2 regions of the Anaerosalibacter massiliensis genome follow, and region 1 is predicted to be linked to the other one. Evidence: a T-box and tRNA genes for the amino acid it is inferred to sense, from the RefSeq annotation. Region 1 holds a T-box; the other holds one or more tRNA genes.
What was found. A T-box is a leader RNA that pairs with one kind of tRNA and senses whether it is charged. The one in region 1 lies ahead of proS (proline--tRNA ligase), so its partner is inferred to be a tRNA-Pro.
Positions count from the first base shown of each region.

Region 2: it has a tRNA-Pro gene. The T-box ahead of proS (proline--tRNA ligase) is inferred to sense a tRNA for this amino acid. The anticodon was not compared.

Region 1 is NZ_JANJZL010000001.1:440,255-448,101, forward strand. Features, by position in the region: gene yqeB (selenium-dependent molybdenum cofactor biosynthesis protein YqeB) at 1-644, opposite strand, end outside; gene NSA23_RS02540 (cation diffusion facilitator family transporter) at 797-1,669, opposite strand; gene NSA23_RS02545 (metal-dependent hydrolase family protein) at 1,881-3,119, opposite strand; gene proS (proline--tRNA ligase) at 3,422-4,867, opposite strand; T-box leader at 4,914-5,122, opposite strand; gene NSA23_RS02555 (sulfite exporter TauE/SafE family protein) at 5,286-6,170, opposite strand; gene NSA23_RS02560 (proline racemase) at 6,275-7,282, opposite strand; gene NSA23_RS16805 (proline reductase) at 7,406-7,657, opposite strand; gene NSA23_RS16810 (glycine/sarcosine/betaine reductase selenoprotein B family protein) at 7,679-7,847, opposite strand, start outside.
Region 2 is NZ_JANJZL010000001.1:39,743-47,589, reverse strand. Features, by position in the region: gene NSA23_RS00330 (biotin/lipoyl attachment domain-containing protein) at 1-712, opposite strand, end outside; gene NSA23_RS00325 (hypothetical protein) at 820-1,191, opposite strand; tRNA gene NSA23_RS00320 (tRNA-Pro) at 1,643-1,719, opposite strand; gene spoIVA (stage IV sporulation protein A) at 1,903-3,381, opposite strand; gene NSA23_RS00310 (NAD(P)H-dependent glycerol-3-phosphate dehydrogenase) at 3,501-4,529, opposite strand; gene plsY (glycerol-3-phosphate 1-O-acyltransferase PlsY) at 4,556-5,152, opposite strand; gene der (ribosome biogenesis GTPase Der) at 5,154-6,467, opposite strand; gene NSA23_RS00295 (capping complex subunit for YIEGIA) at 6,583-6,777, opposite strand; gene NSA23_RS00290 (YIEGIA family protein) at 6,789-7,703, opposite strand; gene NSA23_RS00285 (serine hydroxymethyltransferase) at 7,800-7,847, opposite strand, start outside.

The DNA.
Region 1 (7,847 bases):
ACTCCATCTATTTCAGCTTTTACAATCTCTCCACCTATGTAAGCAAGAATTTCACCTTTCTTTACTAGAGAGCCTATATCTTTTAAAACCTCTATTTGTCCGTCTTTATTAGCTCTTAAAACCCTTTCTATTGTATATCCCTTTACATTTCCTGGAATTCCAGTATTAGGCTCTGCTTGTCCATTAGTTATAATTTTACCAAGATTTTGTCCTCTATTACTTTCTATTACTATGTCCACATCTTCTCCTGCAATAAATCCAGGACCTACTCCTATAACTAGATCTGCCATGTTAACATAAGTTCCTATATTTTTCTTGTTAATAATTGAATCTATTAATACATAAGGTTTTATATCGATTATAGTTTCTCCTATAGGGTCAATTATTACAGGAATTATTCCCTCATCTAATATTTTAAATGCCTCTTTAACATTTGAAACACACCTTGCCTTAATGCCTTCCACTTTAGTTTCTCCATCGTAAACAGCCTCAGAAAAAGAAACTTTTCTTCTAACGTTAGATGGATTTCTTATTTCTAAGAAAATCACTTTAAAACCACATCTAAATAATCTATAGCCAATACCGGAACCAATATCACCAGCCCCTCTGATTACTATTATATGATTTTGTATATCCAATATCATGAAAATTCATCTCCTTAATAACTTAAAAAATTAGCTTTTATGTCCTAAATTTCATAATATTTTATAAATTTATTATTTTCATAGAGTATAGCATATTTTTGTACAATTTAAAATAAATCTATGGTTTTCTAAAAAAATAAAAAAACTCAAGATTAATCTTGAGTTTTTTTAGGTTCTACGTGAACCATACAGTGCTTTACACTTTCCACACGATTTTCAATAGCATCATGAACTTCTTCTGCTATATTATGACCTTCCTCTACGGAAATAAAGGCATTTACAGCAATATCAATATCTACATATATTCTATTTCCAAATACTCTAGTCTTTAAATCCCTAATTTCTTCTACGCCTTTTATGGAATAAGTTAAACTTCTAATCTTTTCAACAGTTTTTTCGTCAGCTGCTTCATCTACTAATTCTCTTGTCGCCTTTAAATATAATTCTACCCCAACTTTTACAACAAAAATACTAACAACTATTCCTGCTATAGGGTCTAAAATTTTAACTCCCATTCTAGCTCCCAGAATACCTATAAATGTACCTATAGATGACAATGAGTCTGATCTATGATGCCAAGCATCTGCTTCTAATGATAAACTTTTTATCTTCCTTGCCGTCTTTACAGTATACCAATACATACCTTCCTTAAATACAATTGAAATTAAAGCAGCTACCAAAGCTATTATACCAGGAGTCTTAATATTTCCACTTATCAATACCTTTAAACTTCCATATCCAATATAAATGCCTGTTAATACAAGAATAATACTTAAAAGTTTTGCAAATACAGGTTCGTATTTTTCATGACCATAAGGGTGATTTTCATCTGCCTCTTTTGAAGATACTTTTAAACCTAAAAGTACAACAAAAGTAGTTAGTACATCTGATAAAGTATGAACTCCATCTGCCAGCATTGCATTACTTTTTCCTACAATTCCAGAAAATATTTTAATAACTGCTAAAATTATATTAACAATTATAGTTATAATGGAAACTTTAACTCCCAATTTATAATTCTCCATATCCTAACCTCCAAAATAATTCTATAATACCTTCTAAATTTATATTCAATTGATAATATTATATACCTTAATTCTTTAAAAATCTACTGTTTTAGCCAAATAATAGGTGTTTTCAATTGATAATAATTGTTATAATCAATATAATAAAAAAATAAGTGGAAGAAAGAATCCTCCACCTATCTTTTTAACCAATTTATTCTGTTTTAATCACCTATTTTTTCTTTATGAAAATTCCATTTTTCATTATTATAGTCATATTTTCCTTTTTAATATTTTCTATATCTTCTAATGGACTTTTTTCAAGAACTATTAAATCAGCATATTTATTTTCTTCTAAAGTACCTGTTATGCCTGATACTTTAAGCATGTCTGCACCACTTCTAGTTGCTGCTACTATAGTTTCCATTGGAGATAGTCCAGACTTATTTATAGCATGTATTTCTTTTAAACTATACTCGCCATAAGGCGTAAGTTGACTACAAAAAGAATCTGAGCCTACTACTATTCTTATTCCTGCATCTTTTGCAGCTTGAAAATTAGCTATTGTACGATTTAGTTCTTTTTCTGCTATTGTTTTACCAGGAAATTTATCTAATATAGATCTATAGGGTGGTTCATATTCAGTAAACCATTCATAAAAAAATTGCATAGTTGGAACTAAAGTAATATCCTTTTCCATCATTAAACTAAGACATTCATCATCTAATTCTTGTCCATGTTCAATACTATATACTCCAGCTTTACAACAATCTTTTGCACCTTCTAAACTTTCACAATGGGCTCTTACAGGGAGTCCTAAATAATTTGCCTCTTCTACTACTACTTGAATCTCTTCAAAACTATAATGTTGATCAGTCTTTCTTTCTAGTCTCCAAACGCCTCCACCTGTAGCCCAGATTTTAATCATGTCTGGATTAGTCCTAATAATCCTTCTCACTGCATGACGTAAGTTCTCCTTACCATCAACACATATCGCCCAAGGATGAGATTCTTGAACATAATCAAAGGGTAAAGAATGGGTATCTCCATGACCACCAGTTCTAGAAAGTCCTAATCCACAAGTTATAGTTCTCGGTCCTTTAATTATTCCTTTATCAATCATATCTCTCAAATAAGTTCCGTTTCTTGAAATATCCCCCACAGTAGTAATCCCATGCTCAAGACAGGCTTCTGCTTGAGAAACAGATACTACTGCTTTCTGTAATGTCGGCTCAAGTATCCAATTTATATCTGAAGGACTTAGTGCACCACCAAAATGAACATGGGTATCAATAAGACCTGGCATGATAGTCATTCCAGATATATCTACAATTTCATAATCTGAATCAATATGTATTTTTTGACCTACATATTTAATTTTTTCATCTTCAATTAATACTAAAGATTTTTCAAGTGGCTCACTACCTATACCATCAATAAGTACACCATCTACAAAAGCAATTTTTGTCATATAACTCCTCCTCAGTTATGCATAATTATAATTAATTTTTATATGAAAATTCTTTCATATCTTTTACAATCAATATTACATATGTTGTGAAATTCTACTTATATTGTCTTAGATGGTCTTAGTACAACAATAATATTATAATGTATTTATCTAATATTTTCATCATTTTTAGACATTATTACTTATGGTACAGTTCAAATAGAATTTTTAAGTATAAAAAAAGTCCTTGTCTTTTAGACTTTTAATCATAAAAGACAAGAACTTCTCTTAATCAATATATAATTAAGAATTATTATATACTTTTAATAAGCTTTAGCTATATATACCATATGCTTAGCTTCTTTGCCACATATAGGACAATTATCTCCTAAATGTTTTTGTTCAAATGGTATACATCTTATAGTTAGACCTGTGTCTGACTTTAATTTCTCTTCACATTCTTCAGAACCACACCACATTGTTTTAATAAATCCTGGTATTCCCTTTGCCATTTCTTTAATTTCATCATAATCTATGGATTCATGAGTATTTTCATCTCTATGATTTGCTGCTATTTTAAACATCGTATCATGAATATCATCTAATATTTCTGCTATTTTTTCATTTAAACCCTCAAGTGGTAAGGTGAACTTTTCTAATGTATCTCTTCTAACAGCTGTTACTTGATTTTTTTCTATATCCCTTGGGCCTATTTCAAGTCTCAAAGGTACACCTTTCATCTCCCATTCATTAAACTTCCAACCAGCACTATAACCTTCTCTATCATCTAGCTCCACTCTAAAATCTTCCTTGAGTTGAGTAAATAATTCGTAAGCCTTATCCATTACTCCTTCCTTATGGGAAGCTATTGGCAAAACTACTACTTGAATTGGTGCTATTCTTGGTGGCATTTTCAATCCTCTATTGTCTCCATGTACCATTATTATTCCACCTATAAGTCTAGTAGATATTCCCCAAGAAGTACTCCACCCATATTTTAATTTTCCGTCTCTATCTAAAAATTGAATATTAAACATCTTTGCAAAATTTTGACCTAAATTATGAGAAGTCCCAGCCTGTAGTGCTTTTCCATCGTACATCATAGCTTCCATAGTATATGTTTTATCAGCTCCAGCAAATCTTTCTCCAATACTTTTTTCCCCTAGTATCACTGGCATTGCTAACTCATCTTCTGCAACTTCCCTATATATTTCCAGCATTTGCAAAGTCTCCTCTTGAGCTTCATCATAAGTTTCATGTACTGTATGACCTTCTTGCCATAAAAATTCTGCAGTTCTTAAAAAAGGTCTTGTAGTTTTTTCCCATCTAATAACATTACACCATTGATTCATAAGGACTGGCAAATCCCTATAAGATTTTATCCACTTTGAATACATTGTACATATTATAGTTTCTGATGTCGGTCTTATGAATAATCGTTCAGACAATTTCTCAGATCCACCATGTGTAACCCAAAGAACTTCTGGAGCAAAACCCTCAAAATGATCTGCTTCCTTTTGTAAAAAATTTTCTGGAATTAACAATGGAAAGTATGCATTTTTATGACCTGTTTCTTTAAACCTTCTGTCAGTAACATCCTTAATTCCTTCCCAAACTCCATATCCATAAGGTTTTATTACCATACACCCTCTTACTGGGGCATAATCTACCATATCAGTTTTTAAAATAACATCAGTATACCATTGTGAAAAATCCTCTTCTTTAGAAGTTATTTCTTTTACAAACTTTTTTTGTTTTTTATCTTCCATCTTAACCTATCACTCCTTTTATATAAAAAATAAACCTTCATCCCAAAAATGGGACGAAGGTTTTATCGCGTTACCACCCAAGTTGACATTAAATGTCCTCTTGAAAGTCTCTTAACGGAGACAACACCGTTTGATTTATTATCATCAACAACTCCTAGGTAGGTTCAAAAGATAGGGATCTAGAAAATCTTTCAGCCGGTGAATTTTCCTCTCTTAAGATATTATCTTCTTACTATTCCTATTCAATATTTTTAACCTTATATCAAATTATTATACAATATTGTTTAACTATAGTCAATTATTTTATTGAATTTATTTATTTTTTTGAAAAATCAACTTTTAGGAAAAATTCAATAAATATCCTATAATATATAACACAGAGTATTTATCAGTAAATCATAAATACTATTTAAAATATTTATGATGATTTAATATCTGAAACCTCATTTTTTTTCATTGCAGACCTTAACATTGTTGATGCAGTATATAATACAACAAATATTACTAACCATTCTAATGCATTAAGAGGCAATTCTTTTACTATATATGCTGCTATGAAAACTCCAATTACTCCTCCTAAGGTTATACCCATTGAAGCTTTTCTATCATATGCTCCTTCTTTTATAAACTTTATTGATGCTACTGGCATCAAAAATGCACATGAACCCATCATTATTGGAAAAGCTACCCTAGATGACATACCAAGCAAATATACTAGTACCATACAAGGAGCATATAATCCAATTCCTGCAGTCATTAATGCCCCAAATATAAAGTTCCCTACTATAGCAACTATTAATTTCATTCCTGTCAATCCTAAATCCTCTCCTCCAGTTGGCATTAATTCAAATTTACCTAATAGCATAAGTACTGCTGTGACAATTAATGCTATACCCATAGTTTTTTGAATCTTTTTTTCTGACATTTTTGCTACTACTCCAGCTCCAATCCATGCTCCTATTGTTGCAGTAATCAGCATACTTACAAGAGTTATAGGTTCAACTTCTATAACAGAAATAAATATAAACGCTTCTAATATCACTGGAATTGTACAACCAACATTTAAAGTTCCAGGCATTACTCTATCTTCTGTCTGTTTAAAACCCTTAAGCAAAGCTGTTAACGGGGCAAATGAACCTATACCTAATGTATCAAAGAAATTCGCAAGAAATCCTATAGATGATACCTTTCCCCAAGAATTATTTTCTAAATTATTTTTATTTATATTGAAATCTCTTATAAAGAGAGTTAAAAAGTAAGCTGCAATTAAAATCAATCCACCTTGAAGTATCCTTATTATCATGGTTTATACCTCCCTACTATTAAGTTTTTTAAATAATATAATTCTGTTATGCGACCAGCACTTTCCTTTAAATTGGATATTTGTTTAACAAACAATGTTATAATTTAGAGAATAAAACCATCTTTTAGTGGATCATGTGGATCAATAACATATTGGTTATAACCTGATATAAAGGCTGCACCTGTTATTTCTGGTATAATGGCATCATAGTTTCCAACTTTAGTAGTAGCTAATATTCTACCTTTAAACATTGTGCCTAGTATACTTTCATATATAAATGTTTCTCCCTTTTTCATATTTCCTTTAGAATATAAAGTAGCCATTTTAGCACATGTACCTGTACCACATGGAGATCTGTCAACTTGTGCTTGACCAAATACAACAACATTTTTGGCATCAGCCTTTGGATTAGTTGCTTCATCATATATTTCAACCAAATCAACAGTATTTATATGTTTTAAAATAGGATGTTGTATTTCTATTTCTTCATTAACTATATCCCTTATTTTTAACCCTAGCTCAAGTAATTTTGTACTATTTTCTGGTTTTACTTTTATGCCTAAATCCTTTGCATTGACTATTGCAAAAAAACTTCCACCAAAAGATATATCTAATGTTATTTCTCCAACTTCTGGAACCTCTATTTTTACATCTTCTTTATAATGAAATGCTGGAACATTTTCTACAGATACTTCCTTTACCATACTATCTTCTACCTTAGCTATTCCCTTAACTATACCAGCTGGCGTATCCATTATTACTTCCGTATAAGGTTCTTTTGCCTCAACAATACCTGTTTCAACAGCTACAGTTATGGTTCCAATGGATCCATGTCCGCACATATTTAAATATCCGCCACTATCCATGAATATAACTCCAAAATCTGCTTCATCGTTGATAGGCTCAATAATTACAGATCCAAACATATCATTATGTCCCCTTGGTTCTAACATTAAAGATGTTCTAAGTTCATCCATATTTTTTTGCAAATATTTTTTCTTTTCAGCCATTGTTTTTCCTAGAATTTTAGGCACTCCACCAACTACTACCCTTGTAGGCTCACCCATGGTATGGGAATCTATAGCATTAATTCTTTTCATAATTACACTCATTTTTTAACCCCCTTCTATTCCAATTATTTAAAAATTTTCTATATTCTGATTCTTCAGTAAACTATTTTTGCTATATTCACTTTTAAACCCACCTCCCAAATGTTTGGGAGGTGATTTAATTTTTTATACTTTTGCTTCATACTCATATGGAAGAGGAACGATTGTTCCTGGCGTTTCTATTTTAATTAATTGTTCTAAAGTATCTCTAACAATATTTGTTTGCATCTCAATATTATTTGGTTCCCCAGCATTTGCACCCATTGGTACTTTTGGCGATACAATTCTAGGAGATCCATTCTGCCTTGCCACTGGTGGTAAAGCTGCTATCAATACTGTAGGAATTCCACTATCTTCTATTGCTCTCTGCAGAATCACGGCAGAGCGGTGACAAGTTCCTCATCCTGCAGTTAATATAACTGCATCTACCTTCTCTTCCCCTAATAATTTAGCAATTTTAGGTCCCGTTTCATTGGTGAAAGCTTCTATATCACCACCGCCACCCATAACTCCAAAATTAATTGGTGCTATGCTTTTTATGAAGCCTTCTTTAGCAAGCTCTCTAATT
Region 2 (7,847 bases), 400 kb from region 1:
CTTCTACATTGTATTTAGACAAATTTTTAGGAGAAAAAATATTTTCTAATCCATCAATTTCATAACTTACTATTCCTGCCTCTTCAGATATATATTTAATGGAATTGTTAGCAATTTCTTTTTTTATCTTTTCTTTTTCTCTATTTAAATTTTCCAAAGTTTGTTCTGAAAGAGTATTTCCTCCAGATACATCTTTTTGTTTCCCTAAAGAAAAATAAAGTTCTTCCTTTAAATTAGGTATTTCCTCATAATTTTTATTCGCAATACTATTTTGTATATTATCTAATACTTCATTGGAATTTTTATTGGCTTTATCCTTATCAGATTTCACTGTTTCTCTTTCTTTTTGTATCTTTTCAACACTTTCAATCTTTCTATTTATTTCCTCTAATTCATTTTTTAAAGATGCATCTTTGTCCAGCAAAGAAACCTGAGCAATTTCTGTTCCAACCTTTACTCTTTCACCTTCTTTTTTGTAAAGCTTAACCTTTCCCTCTCCTTTAGAAGTATATACTTTCTCATTTTTAACTACTATAGCTTTTAATTCAACTTTATCTTCTACAGTACCTTCTTCTACGATAGCTGTTTTCAGTGTTGAAGCATGCAATGCAGGCACGCTCCTAAAAATCAAGTATATAAATATAAAAGCTATGAAAAAAGCCCTAATCTTTTTTCTCTTACTTCGTTTCTTATCTCTTTCTTCTCTAGACATAAATAACCATCCTTTTTTTACAAATAGGTAATAATTACACTTTCTCTATATATTTGTTTTTTCCTTCTATTTTTTTAAAAAAAGTCCTAGGTCTAAAGTCCTATTTTTTAAAAAAACTTTCCATACTTACTAATTATCCTAAATTTTTTTACATTGTCAATACAAAATTTTTTAATTTCATCACTATGAGTTACCATAAGGATGGCTCTTTCTTGCCTTTTTGCCCCTATTAAAATACCATGAATTATTTTATTGCCCTTTAAAATAACTTTAATTTCATCACCTGATTTAACCCTATGCCCATCAAATATAAATTCTTTCATATCTGCTTCATCTATATGCTTTTGAGTTACTGATTTTTTATTTATAACTATCATATTATTCTTCAAATAAATCTTCTCTTTTAATACTGAAAGTATATATCCTGTTATACTTACAATAAATAATATTAATAAAATATTTTCAATAAATCTTAACAAAATATTATTACCCCCATATTATGTTTTGCTATTTATTATTAGTATAAGTATATCATAATTAAATAATTACTTAAACATATTATAAACATAGATTTCTACATATAAAAATAAAATTGTTAATAAGTCCTCCTATATTTTCTGAAGATTTTGATAATATAATTAAGAAAAGTAGATAAGATTTCATGATATGAGGCATACTAATCTACTCTAATGCTAAAATCTAAAACACCTACTAAAGTAGCAAATAAAAAATTAGGCCATTTTAGTACTTCAATAACATTAGATACTTATTTCCATATTTTAGAATCCATACAGGAAAAAGCCACTGATAAAATTAATAACATAATAGAAAAAATGAAAGGAAAAGTAAAAGTGGCACGAAATTACAAAACATTAAGACTATCAAATAGATGTATGCTAGTTATAAACTTATTTACAGAGAAAATAAAAATGGTCGGGATGACTGGACTTGAACCAGCGACCCCAAGTCCCCCAGACTTGTGCGCTACCAAGCTGCGCCACATCCCGACTTCCATTACGACTACTATAGTATATACTATTTTTAAGGAAAATGCAAATTTTATCTTTTAAATAGTTAGTATTAAATTTAGTAAGCTTTTCTCAATTATATTTATTTTTAATTCATCACACGACAAAAGCACATTAAAATAAATTTATTTTAATGTGCTTAAATATTTCCATTCATTTTTATTATATTATAATACAGATGAGCGCACCGCTACCATCATTTATTATTCTTTCTAAAGTTCTTCTCATTTTAGCTCTCGCATCTTCTGGCATAGTATTCAACTTTACTTGAAGTTGTTCATTTACTAAATCATATAGAGATTTTCCAAATAAATTAGACTGCCAAATTTTTGATGGGTTTTCTTCAAACTCATCTATGAAATATTTTACTAATTCTTCACTTTGTTTTTCTGTTCCTATAAGTGGAGAAACTTCTGTTGTTATATCAGCCCTTATTAAATGCAGCGATGGCGCCTTAGCACGAAGCTTCACACCAAATCTATTACCTTGTTTATATATCTCAGGTTCTGCTAATTCTAATTCTTCTAATCCTGGATTTACTAATCCATATCCAATTTCTTTTGCATCATTTAATGCAGCTTCTATCTTACTGTATTCATATTTTGCTTCTGATAATTTAGATATAAGACCTAAAAGCTGATAATCCCCTTCAATAGTATAACCTGTCATGTCTTCTAATACATTATAAAAAAGATTATCTTCTAATATTATATCTATATCTGCAATACCCTCTCCTAATTTTATTTCATTTATTTTAGTTTTTTCTATTATATCCAATTCATTTAGGCTCTCTATAGAAGAACTAACTTCACTTAATTTTTGTAATGTCTGTATAGATTCTTTTAAAGAATCTAAAATACTAGATTTTATCCAATGATCTCTGCCCAAACCTTCCATCCAACCTGGTAAGTTTATGTTTATTTCTTTCACTGGAAACTCAAATAATATTTTTTCAAATATTTTCTCAATATCATTAGTTTCCATATTCAAACAATCTACAGCTATTACAGCTACTTCATATTTCTCTTCTAAACTTTCTCTTAATGCAATAGTACTATCTAAATTTGGATGTTTTGAATTTAACAATATAATGAATGGCTTTTCTAATTCTTTTAGTTCATTTATAACTCTTTCTTCTGCCTTTATGTAATTAGATCTATCTATATCAGTTATTGAACCATCAGTAGTTAAAACAATCCCTATTGTTGAGTGATCAGTTATAACCTTTTTAGTACCTATTTCTGCTGCTTCTTCAAAAGGTATTTCTTTTTCATACCAAGGAGTAGTAACCATTCTTGGAATACTATCTTCTTCATGTCCAAGAGCACCTTTTACTAAATATCCTACACAGTCTACCATTCTAACTTTAAATCTAACATTATCTTTTAAAGTTAGTTCTATAGCTTCATTAGGAACAAATTTTGGTTCTGTTGTCATAATAGTTTTTCCTGAACCGCTTAAGGGCAGTTCATCTTTAGCTCGTTCTTTTTTATACCTATTTTCAATATTAGGTAGTACTAATAATTCCATAAAACGTTTTATAAAAGTTGATTTTCCTGTTCTAACTGGTCCTACAACTCCTACATAAATATCTCCATCAGTCCTCTCACTAATATCTTTGTATATATCAAACTTCTCCATTTTATTCCCTCCTTTAAAACATATTTTATCTATAAAGAATCGCTCCTTAACATTATATATATATGTCTTAATTTTAGAAATATGATAACCATTAAAAAAGACATACTAGAAAGTATGTCTTACCATTCATTATTCAATATTTTTGCGATATCCTCCATCTCATGCTTTTTATCTCTAAGCATTAAATTTACAACAGAGTTTTTAACATCTTTTCCCTTATATAATACTTCATATATTTCTTCAGCTATTGGCATTATCACATTATATTTGTCAGCTAATTCATATGCAGATTTAGCTGTTTTAATCCCCTCTACTACCATTCCTACACTGCTTATAGCCTCTTCTAAGGTTTTTCCTTCTCCAATAAGTATACCAGCTCTTCTATTTCTACTATGCATGCTTGTACACGTCACTATTAAATCACCAATACCTGAAAGACCTGCAAAAGTTTCATAATTAGCCCCCATTTTTTCTCCAAGTCTTGCCATTTCTATAATTCCTCTAGTCATAAGAGCTGCCTTTGTGTTATCTCCATAGCCTAGTCCATCTGAAATTCCCGCACCTAATGCAATAACATTTTTTAAAGATCCACCTAATTCTACACCTATAACGTCTGGATTAGTATAGACTCTAAATTTAGGTGCCATAAATATATCTTGAACATAGTTTGCTATATCTTTTTCTCTAGAAGCTGCAACTACTGTTGTAGGCATATCCCTTGCAACTTCTTCTGCATGAGATGGTCCTGATAAAATTGCATACTTACTTTTGGGAACAATTTCATTTACAACTTGTGAAATTCTCATAAGACTTTCATTTTCTATTCCCTTAGCTACATTAACAATTATTTGTCCTGATTTTATATAATTTTTAGAATTTATTAAGATATTTCTAACCCCATGGGAAGGAGTAGCTAAAACTAAAATATCTTTATTTTTTACTACCCTTTCTAAATCATTTATAATCCTTACATTACTGGGAATTATTACTCCTGGTAAATATTTTACATTTTCTTTAGAAATATTTATACTATCACATTGAGCTTTATTCCTTATCCAAAGCTCTACTTCATATCCTTTTTTAGAAAGAAGTATGGCTAATGCAGTTCCCCAACTTCCTCCTCCTATTACTCCGATTTTTTCCACCATTTAATTAGCCCCCTATAACTAATATACTAAACTCGTTCTCCAAGTTTTGACTCTTTACCATTCAATAATCTTTTTATATTGCTTTTATGTCTTAATATAGCCATAAGAGCTAAAGCAATAGTAAAAAAGAAGAAATTAAAATTAAAAGGCTTTTTAGTAAACAAACCTACAATAGGTACTAGTCCTGTAGCCATTATTGAGCCTAAAGAAACATATCTAGTTTTAGCTATAACTAAAAAACCTATAGCCATACATATAATTGCTGTAGGCAGATTTAGACACAGCATAACTCCAAGAGAGGCTGCTATACCTTTTCCTCCCCTAAATTTAAGAACTATTGGCCAATTATGTCCTATAACTACAAATAATCCTGCTATTAAACCTCCGTTAAATCCCATAATATTTTTACTTACCGTAACAGCTATAAAGCCCTTTAAAATATCAAATATAAATGCTAAAATACCTATTTTTATCCCAAAAACTCTTAAAGCATTAGTTGCACCAGCATTTCCACTACCATAGTTTCTTATATCTTTTTTTTCATACAATTTTCCTAAGATATAAGCTGAAGAAAAATTACCTATAAAATAAGATATAATAATGACCTTTATTATATTGCCCAACTTAATCCCCCTTTTCTCTAAATTGAAACCTAATAGGAGTTCCTTCGTAACCAAAGTGGGATCGAATTTGATTTTCTATATATCTTTCGTAGGAGAAATGTAATAACTTTGCATTATTTATGAATATAGCAAATTTGGGCGGTTTGACCCCTATTTGAGTTCCATAATATATTTTAAGACTTTTTCCTTTATCTGTTGGAGGTGGACTTAAAAGGACAGCCTCATTTATAATATCATTTAATACTCCTGTACTAATTTTCTGGGTATAACTATTATAAACTTTTTTAATAAGTTGGAGTAGCTTATCAACTCTTTTTCCTGTTTTTGCAGATACAAAAATTATAGGTGCATAAATTACAAAAGATAATTTATTTCTGATATTTTTTTCAAATTCCCTATAAGTATTATTAGCCTTTTCTATTAAATCCCATTTATTAACTGCAATAATCAAACCTTTCCCTCTTTCATGGGCATAACCTGCTATTTTAGCATCCTGTTCCGTAACTCCTTCTGTAGCATCTATCATTAAAATAGATATATCTGATCTTTCTATAGCGGTAAGAGTTCTTATAACACTATATCTTTCTACATTTTCCGAAACATTTCTCTTTCTTCTAACTCCAGCAGTATCTATAAATACATATTTGTCTTCCCTATATGTAAAAGGAGTATCTATTGCATCTCTAGTAGTTCCAGGTATATTACTTACAATAACTCTATCTTCACCTAATACATTATTTATTAAAGAAGATTTACCTACATTAGGCTTACCTATAATAGAAACTTTAATTACCCCTTCTTCATATTCTGTATCTTTTCCTTCAGGAAAATTTTCTATTACTTTATCAAGTAAATCTCCTAATCCTAAACTTTGCCCAGCAGATACCACTGTAGGCTCTCCAAAACCTAATTCATAAAACTCGTATACTATATCAGGAGTTTTTGGTGTATCTACTTTATTGCATACTAAAATAACTTTTTTTCCTGATTTTCTTAATAAATTAGCAATTTCTCTATCAGTAGATGTAACTCCATCTAATCCATCTACTACAAATAATATTATATCAGCAGTATCTATGGCTACCTCTGCTTGTCTTTTTATTTGAGACAATATAATATCATCACTATAAGGTTCAATGCCTCCTGTATCTATTAAAATAAAATAATTATTTAACCATTCTGCCTCAGCATAAATCCTATCTCTCGTAACTCCTGGCCTATCTTCTGTAATTGCAATTCTACTTCCTACTATTCTATTGAAAAGTGTAGATTTACCTACATTAGGCCTTCCTACTATACAAACTACTGGTCTCATTCTATCACCTCATATTTTTAGAACATTTATTACATAATTAACAATTCCATATTATATTGTTATTGCATCTATTTTATTATAGCAGAATAAATATGTAAATAGATATAATTTAAATTTAGTGTCTGACTATAACATAACATCCATTTTCTAATTCATGGATCATTCCTAAAGTAATTTTGGACAATAGAATTGCAATATTTTCTCTTTCTTTTTCATCTTTAGCCAAAAAAACTGGGGCATCTCCACCAATTATCTTACTTTCATCTGTAGTTACAATAGCCAATATATTATTTTTTATCTTAATATCCAATGAAATTCCTCCTAATCTGCAGCCTTTTTTCCCACATAGGATGATAAAGGTTTTCTCTTAGCACTTTCAAGAACAAGGGTCCTTTTAACTGCTAATATTAAATATTCAATATCATTCTCCATGCTAACTATTACAAATACAAGATTTCCTGTATCTGGGTCTCTACTTATATAAGGTGCAAAATCTGGCTGGTCTAAATCCTTTCTTATTCCTAATTGTATAGCTACATTATGCTCTATGGCCTTTCTTTGACCTAAATTTGAAAGAGTTACTACTGCATTTTGGTTTTTAGGAACTATTTCAACTGCCATACCTTTTTCTAAAAAAATCTCTCTAGATTCTGTTAACCCTATATTTGTTATTCCTATACCATTAACAGTTAAAATAGGACCTTTAAAAGATATCTTAGCAGGATAAATATCTGCTATCTCCCCAATCAGTTCCCTAGAAACTATCTTATGAAATAAAACAATAATCAAAAGTCCTAAAATACCACCTAATAATATTGAATAAGATCTTATTAAGAGTTTATCAAAAATAAAAATAGCTAAGCTTACAAATAAAGAAGTCATCATAGTCATATAATTTCTGGCCTCAAAAGCTTTCGCTATATCTTCAATATAAGCTGTTCCCCTTGCTACTAATTCAGTTTTATCAATATTTTCCAAGCTTTGCCTTTCTAAATTTCTAACCTCTCTAAACTGCTGTGCGGCTAAAGCTAAAAAAGTTACTGCTGAAAATTCCTTCTCTAACAAGGCTGGAAGAGCCACTGCTCCCAAACTTGAAGATACTATACCTAATGTAAAATGAGAAAATACACCTTGAGGATAACTCGGATATTGTCTATAATCTACTCTAAGCATAGATAATCTTGATATTATACCTAATATTATAGAAGGGATTATTATATAATTGTATTTAAGCATTATAACACCCACCTAAATAATCATTATATTATATATTTCCCTTTTTAAATTTATATATGCTAAAAACCTATGGCCTAAACCATAGGTTTTTAACTTTTATTCATATAGTGGAAATTTATTGCACAAATTCTTAACTCTATTTTT